Aliidongia dinghuensis: one gene and its partner. The protein of the gene in region 1 interacts with the protein of each later gene in a pairwise test. Links are inferred from orthologs where the notes say so. Each region holds a gene or a part of one and is shown on either strand. Other genes may lie near its edges.

Region 1 (3,220 bases):
CCACCTGAGGCCGCTGATCCTGCGCGACATCGCCGAGGCAATCGGCATGCACGAGAGCACGGTCAGCCGGGTCACGACCAACAAGTACATGACGACGCCGCGCGGCCTGTTCGAGCTCAAGTACTTCTTCACCTCCGCGATCCCCGCTGCCGATGGTGCTGCCTCGCATTCCGCCGAGGCAGTCAAGTTCCGCATCAAGGCGCTGATCGACGCGGAGGGGGCCGACGGCGTGCTGTCTGATGATCGAATCGTCGAGATCTTACGTGAGGATGGAATCGACATCGCCCGCAGAACGGTGGCGAAATACCGTGAAGCGATGCGGATCCCGTCTTCCGTGTTGCGGCGACGCGACAAGTCGCTGGGCATGTAGAGCACCTGCATATCCCTCCGTCGGCGCCAACCCGGCCGGCCGGAGGGGATCATGGACATCCCGAGGGCGAGCGTCCATCGGGGTGCCGCTCGCCCGGGTCCTGCAGGGCTCGGGCGTGACCAAAGCAAGGGGAGTTCATCATGGCGATGCAGTTACGCGTCACGGGCAAGCAGATGGATGTGGGCGAGTCGCTTCGAACGCACATCGAAGGCACGCTCACCACGCTGGTCGGCAAGTATTTCGGCAATGGCATCGAGGCCCATGCCGTAATCTCGCGCGAGGCCCATCGCTATACGTGCGACCTGCAGGTCCATGTCGGCCGCGGCATCCTCATGCAAGCGAGCGAGAAGGATTCGGACGTCTACCAGGCCGCCGACCGGGCGGCGGAGCGGATCGCCAAGCGGATGCGCCGCTACAAGCGCCGCCTGACCGCGCACAACGTCAACGGCAAGGACCGGGTCGAGCAGGCGATCGAGGCGCGTTCCTACGTTCTGGCGCCCGAGCCGGAAGACCATGACGACACGGCGCACGAGCATCTCGATGGGCAGCCGGTGGTGGTCGCCGAGATGGCGACGGAGATCCCGACGCTCACCGTCGGCGAGGCGGTGATGCGCATGGACCTTGCGGAATTGCCCACTTTGATGTTTAGGAACTCCGCCCATGGCGGACTCAACGTCGTCTATCGCCGGAACGACGGTCATATCGGCTGGATCGATCCACGACAGAACGGCGCGTCCGCCTGAGAGCGCTCATCGCCCGGATGGGAATCCGGGCGATGATTAGCACGAGCGCAGTAATTTTGGAGCATGGTCCGATTGCATACGATCGGGCCGTGTTCCGGGCTGAATAGGCGTCACCAGGATCTATCGATGATTATCGCCGATCTGATCACGCCGCAGAGCGTGATCGCCAATTTCCGCGTCGCTAACAAAAAGCAGGCGCTGCAGGAGTTGGCCAAGAAAGCCGCAGTACTGGTCGGCCAACCGGAGAAGCTCGTGTTCGACGTCTTGTCCGAGCGCGAGCGATTGGGCACGACAGGCGTCGGGCTCGGCATCGCCATCCCGCACGGCAAGGTACCCGGCTTGAGCAAGATGACCGGGCTGTTCGCCCGGCTCGACAAGCCGGTCGATTTCGAGGCGATCGACAATCAGCCGGTCGACCTCATCTTCCTGCTGCTGGCGCCCGAGGACGCCGGGGCGGACCACCTGAAGGCGCTCGCGCGCGTGTCGCGCCTGCTCAGGGATCGGGCGGTCTGTGCCAAATTGCGCGGCACGGACAGCGCTGATGCGCTCTATGCGCTCTTGACCGAGGATCAGGCGTCCAACGCGGCGTGAGGGCTGCGCCGGACGCCCTTCGTGGGAGAACGGGCCGGCGGAAGGATTTGGCCCGGGGGATTTGGCCGGAGGGATTTACCCGAGGAACCTACTCCGGCCGGTTGTCGCTTCAGTGGACGCTGACGGGCTCCAGCCCATGCTGGCGCACCGCGGCGAAGGCGACGTCGCGGTCGGTGACGACCGCCATCTGAGTGCCGTCGGCCGCGTGGATGGCATAGCCGACTTCGTCATTGATCGAGACCGGCTTGATGAAGGCCAGGTCCTGCACGCCGAACGCGGCCAGATCGCGGTCCGACATGTGGCGGGGATTGATGATGCTGCTGTCGTTCATGGTTCTTACCTCCGAACCGGCGGCGGGGGCATCTCGGCCCTATCCAGCCCGACCGGCTCTCTCCAGCGGCCTCGCGTGCCCGTCTCGAGCTCTCCCCGTGTCCCTCTGCATTGCGCGTGCCGGATGCTTGGGGCGCGGATCGATCTCCTGACGAGAACGTGATTGGTCGCGATTGCGTTCAGATCCGATATGTGTCCCGTCCGATGGATGGGTGGCGGATAGGTCAGGCTTTCTCCGTATCGGCGCCGATATCGATGGGTTGGTGGGCAGGGCTCTTGCCGTTCGCGCGGATCTCGACCCGGCGGACCTTGGGCTCGACGGTCGGGCGCACCAGATCGATATGCAGCAGGCCGTTGTCGAGCGAGGCGCCGGTCACCTCGATCCCTTCCGCGAGAACGAAGGAGCGCTGGAATTGGCGGGCCGCGATGCCTCGATGCAGATAGAGCCGCTCGCGATCGTCGGTCTGCTTGCCGCGGATGACGAGCTGGTTGTCTTCGATCTGCACGACGAGGTCATGCATGGTGAAGCCGGCGACGGCGAGAGTGATGCGAAGCCGGTCGTCGCCGGTCTGCTCTATGTTGTACGGCGGGTAGCCGTCGGTCGACGCTTTCGCCACGCGGTCGATCGCGCGTTCGAAATGGTCGAAACCCAGGAGCAGCGGCGAATTGAACAGGGAAATGCGGTTCATGGCGTGGTCTAGAGCCTCCTCCTCACGCAATCGAGCGAGCAGACAACCCGGGCCCGACTTCGGCACCCGGAGATGACGGCGACGCGCCGTCGAACATCTATCAGGTGGTAAATGACCCTCTCTAATCAAGAGCGTTCTCGGCGGACCAAGCAGCAGCTCGCCTACTGGCTCCGCCGGGTCGGCGAACCGCTCGTCATCCTGGCGCTGGCGATCCCGGCCATCGAGCTCGCCTACGATTCCTTTTGGGGTGCGTTCATCGCCGACCCGTTCCCGCCGGCGACGCGGATCACAGGCATCTGGGGCCTGCGCCTCATGGTTGCGGGCCTCCTGGTGACGCCGATCGCGCGCCTTTCAGGCCTGCCGACGGTGATCCGCTTCCGCCGGCCGATCGGCCTCTGGGCGGCCGCCTATTCAATCGGCCATTTCGCGATCTGGAGCTGGGACTACGGCTTCGATCCGGGGATCATCACCCATGAGGTCCTGCGCCTGCGTTATCT
Region 2 (3,590 bases), on another replicon or contig:
AACATGGCCAAGTCGATCATGGAACAGCTGCTGCGCTACGGCTCGGTCGAGCACGGCCGGATCGGCGTGAGCGGCCAGGACATGACCGCGGAGATCGCACGCGGCCTCGGCACGGGCCGGATCGACGGCGGCGTCGTGACCGCGATCGAGCCGGGCTCGCCGGCCGACCAGGCGGGCGTCAAGACCGGCGACGTCATCGTTGCGGTCGATCACGAGCCGGTGCGCAACTGGATGAGCGTGGTGAACCGCATCGCGCTTGCCCGCGTCGACCAGGACGTGACCCTGACCGTCGACCGGCGCGGCTCGGTCCAGGATCTGCATGTCACCGTTGCGCCTGCGGCCACCCGCCCGCGCCAGGCGCGCGGCAGCGAGGATTACCAATAAGCCGGACCAGGCTTTTGATGGGATTTTGATGCGGGACGGCGGAATGCCGTCTCGTATTTTCATGCGCCTTCGCGCATGTCTCGAACCATACCGGCCGGTATCTCACCTAAGCGGCTCGGTTTGAGATAAAATTCCCTTATGTCCGACCCCGCCGACCGCGACCAGAGACCCGATCCCGAAGCCCTGCTCGCCGCGGCGGAGAAGGAAGGGCGCGGACGCCTCAAGATCTTCCTCGGCGCCGCCCCCGGCGTCGGCAAGACCTACGAGATGCTGAAGACGGCGCAGAAGCGCCATCAGGAAGGCGTCGACGTCGTCGTCGGCATCGTCGAGACCCACGGCCGCAGCGAGACGGCGGCCCTCGTCGAAGGCCTGGAGGTCATCCCGCGCCGCCAGGTCGAATACCGCGGCCGCCAGCTCGACGAGATGGACCTCGACGCAATTCTGAAGCGCCGACCGAAGCTGGTGCTGGTCGACGAGCTTGCCCATACCAACGCCCCGGGCAGCCGGCACGCCAAGCGCTATCTCGACGTCGACGAGCTGCTCACGGCCGGTATCGACGTCTATACGACGCTCAACATCCAGCATGTCGAAAGCCTGAACGACGTCGTGGCGCAGATCACCCGCATCCGCGTGCGCGAGACGCTGCCCGACAGTTTCCTCGACAAGGCCGACGAGATCGAGGTGATCGACCTCACGCCCGAAGACCTGATGGAGCGGCTGCGCGAGGGCAAGGTCTATGTCCGCGACCAGGCGCAGCGCGCGCTCAAGCATTATTTCTCGCCCGGCAATCTGACGGCGCTGCGCGAGCTCGCCCTGCGCCGGACGGCGCAGCGGGTCGACGACCAGATGCTGAGCTACATGCGCGAGCATGCGATCAGCGGCCCCTGGGCCGCGGGCGAGCGCATCATGGTCTGCATCAGCGAGGCGCCGAACACCCCTGGCCTCATCCGCTACGCCCGCCGCGTCGCCGACCGGCTGCGCGTCAAATGGACCGCGATCTATGTCGAGGGGCCACGCTCGGCGCGGCTGACCGAGCCCGAGCGCAACCGCGTCGCCGACCACATGCGCCTCGCCGAGAAGTTGGGCGCCGATCTCGCCACCATTCCCGGCAGCCGCGTCGTCGATCAGTTGATCGGCTATGCCCAGGCCAACAACATCACCCAGATCATCATCGGCAAGTCCGACCGCTCACGCTGGTTCGAGATCCTGCACGGCTCGGTCGTCCACGACCTGGTCCGCCGCGCCGGCTCGATCTCGATCCACGTCATGGCGGGCGACCCGATCGGCGAGCGCACCGACGGCGACGAGCTCGAGACCAAGGCAGCGCCGCGCCCGTTCGATCCCAAGCCCTATTGGCGCTCGGCGATCGCGGTTGCGGCCGCACTCGGTGCCGGGCTCGGCATCGACCAGGTGCTGCCCCTGCCCCTGCCGAACATCTCGCTCGTCTTCTTGACGGCCGTGCTGTTCGCGGCGGTGACGTCCGGGCTTGGCCCGTCGCTGTTCGCCGCCCTCCTGAGCGTGCTCGCCTACAACTTCTTCTTCCTGCCGCCGCTCTACACCTTCACCATCGCCGATCCGGCGAACGTGCTGGCGCTCGTCGCCTTCATGATCGTGGCGGTGATCGCCTCCAACCTCGCCTCGCGCACCCGCGACCAGGCGATCACGGCGGCCCGGCGCGCCAACACGACGGCCGAGCTCTATGCCTTCTCGCGCAAGCTCGCCGGCACGGCAACGCTCGACGACGTGCTCTGGGCGACGGCCTATCAGGTCGCCTTCATGCTCAAGGTCCGCGTCGTCATGCTGCTGCCGGACGGCGACGGCCGGCTCGAGGTGCGCGCGGGATATCCGCCGGAGGACGAGCTCGACGACGCGGATTTCGCGGCGGCGCGCTGGACCTGGGACCGGAACCACCCAGCCGGCCGCGGTTCCGATACGCTGCCGGGCGGCAAGCGCCTGTTCCTGCCGCTCCGGACCGGCCGCGGCGCCGTGGGCGTCATCGGCATCGACCGGGACGCGCCCGGCCCTCTGCTGACGCCCGACGAGCGCCGCCTTCTGGACGCGCTCGCCGACCAGGCGGCCATTGCCATCGAGCGGACCCGGCTCGCCGAGGATATCGACGAGGCGCGCCTTCTGGCCGAGACGGAACGGCTGCGCTCCGCCCTCCTCACCTCGATCTCCCATGACCTCCGGACGCCGCTCGCCTCGATCATCGGCGCCATCACGTCGCTCCGGAGCTACGGCGAGCGCTATGGCGCCGAGACGCGCGGCGAGCTGATGGCGACCGTGCAGGACGAGGCCGAGCGCTTGAACCGCTTCGTCGGCAACCTGCTCGACATGACGCGGCTCGAATCGGGCGCATTGGAGCTCAAGAGCGACTATGTCGACATGAGCGAAATCGTCGGCACCGCGCTCGACCGCACGGCCAAGATCATGCACGGCCACCGGGTCGAGATCGATCTTGCGGTCGACCTGCCCATGGTGAAGCTCGACGCCGTGCTGATGGAGCAGGTGCTGGTCAATTTGCTCGACAATGCCGCGAAATACGCGCCCGTCGGCACCACGGTCAAGCTCGAGGCCAGGCACAACGACGATGAGATCGTGATCGACGTCGTCGACGAAGGCCCCGGCATTCCGCAGGACGCGCTCGAACGCGTGTTCGACAAGTTCTACCGCGTCCGCCAGGGCGATCGGCAGCGCGCCGGCACGGGCCTCGGCCTCGCGATCTGCCGGGGCTTCGTCGAAGCGCTCGGCGGCCGGATCACCGCGACCAACCGGACCGATCGGGCCGGCGCCATCCTTCGCATCACCTTCCCCAAAGCGCTCGCCGCAAGCGTCGAGCTGCTGGTCGGAGCCGACCATGAAGTCTAGCAATGCCCGTGTGCTGATCGTCGACGACGAGCCGCAAATCCGCCGCTTCTTGCGCACCAGCCTGACCGCGCAGAACTACGAAGTGATCGAGGCGGTCGACGGCGCCGAGGCGCTGAAATTCGCCCAGCGCGAGAAGCCCGACCTCATGATCCTGGACCTGGGCCTGCCCGACATCGACGGCATTGAGGTCATCCGGCGGCTGCGCGACACGGACGCGAGCGCGCTGCCGATTGTCGTGCTGTCGAGCCGGTCCGATGAGAAGGTCAAGGTCGAGGCGCTCGACCTTGGCGCCGACGACTACATCACCAAGCCGTTCGGCATGGAGGAGCTGACGGCGC

The links.
Region 2: the proteins of ptsN (region 1) and IEY58_RS18205 interact in binary tests that used the Escherichia coli proteins (3 or more experiments, as listed by UniProt). The link is inferred for Aliidongia dinghuensis from one-to-one orthologs.

Annotation. Positions count from the first base shown.
Region 1 is NZ_BMJQ01000012.1:261,248-264,467, forward strand. The notes cover bases 68-2,971. They hold ptsN (PTS IIA-like nitrogen regulatory protein PtsN), read left to right. Parts: upstream 68-1,239; coding sequence 1,240-1,704; downstream 1,705-2,971. Other genes in these bases: rpoN (RNA polymerase factor sigma-54), read left to right, coding at 68-370; hpf (ribosome hibernation-promoting factor, HPF/YfiA family), read left to right, coding at 511-1,113; IEY58_RS22795 (DUF1150 family protein), read right to left, coding at 1,814-2,035; IEY58_RS22800 (Hsp20 family protein), read right to left, coding at 2,259-2,723; IEY58_RS22805 (protein-methionine-sulfoxide reductase heme-binding subunit MsrQ), read left to right, coding at 2,835-2,971. Also shown: more of rpoN, read left to right, coding at 1-67; more of IEY58_RS22805, read left to right, coding at 2,972-3,220. UniProt on the Escherichia coli protein: Seems to have a role in regulating nitrogen assimilation.
Region 2 is NZ_BMJQ01000009.1:205,372-208,961, forward strand. What follows is about bases 179-3,452. They hold IEY58_RS18205 (sensor histidine kinase), read left to right. Parts: upstream 179-522; coding sequence 523-3,252; downstream 3,253-3,452. Other genes in these bases: IEY58_RS18200 (trypsin-like peptidase domain-containing protein), read left to right, coding at 179-384; IEY58_RS18210 (response regulator), read left to right, coding at 3,242-3,452. Also shown: more of IEY58_RS18200, read left to right, coding at 1-178; more of IEY58_RS18210, read left to right, coding at 3,453-3,590. UniProt on the Escherichia coli protein: Member of the two-component regulatory system KdpD/KdpE involved in the regulation of the kdp operon. KdpD may function as a membrane-associated protein kinase that phosphorylates KdpE in response to environmental signals.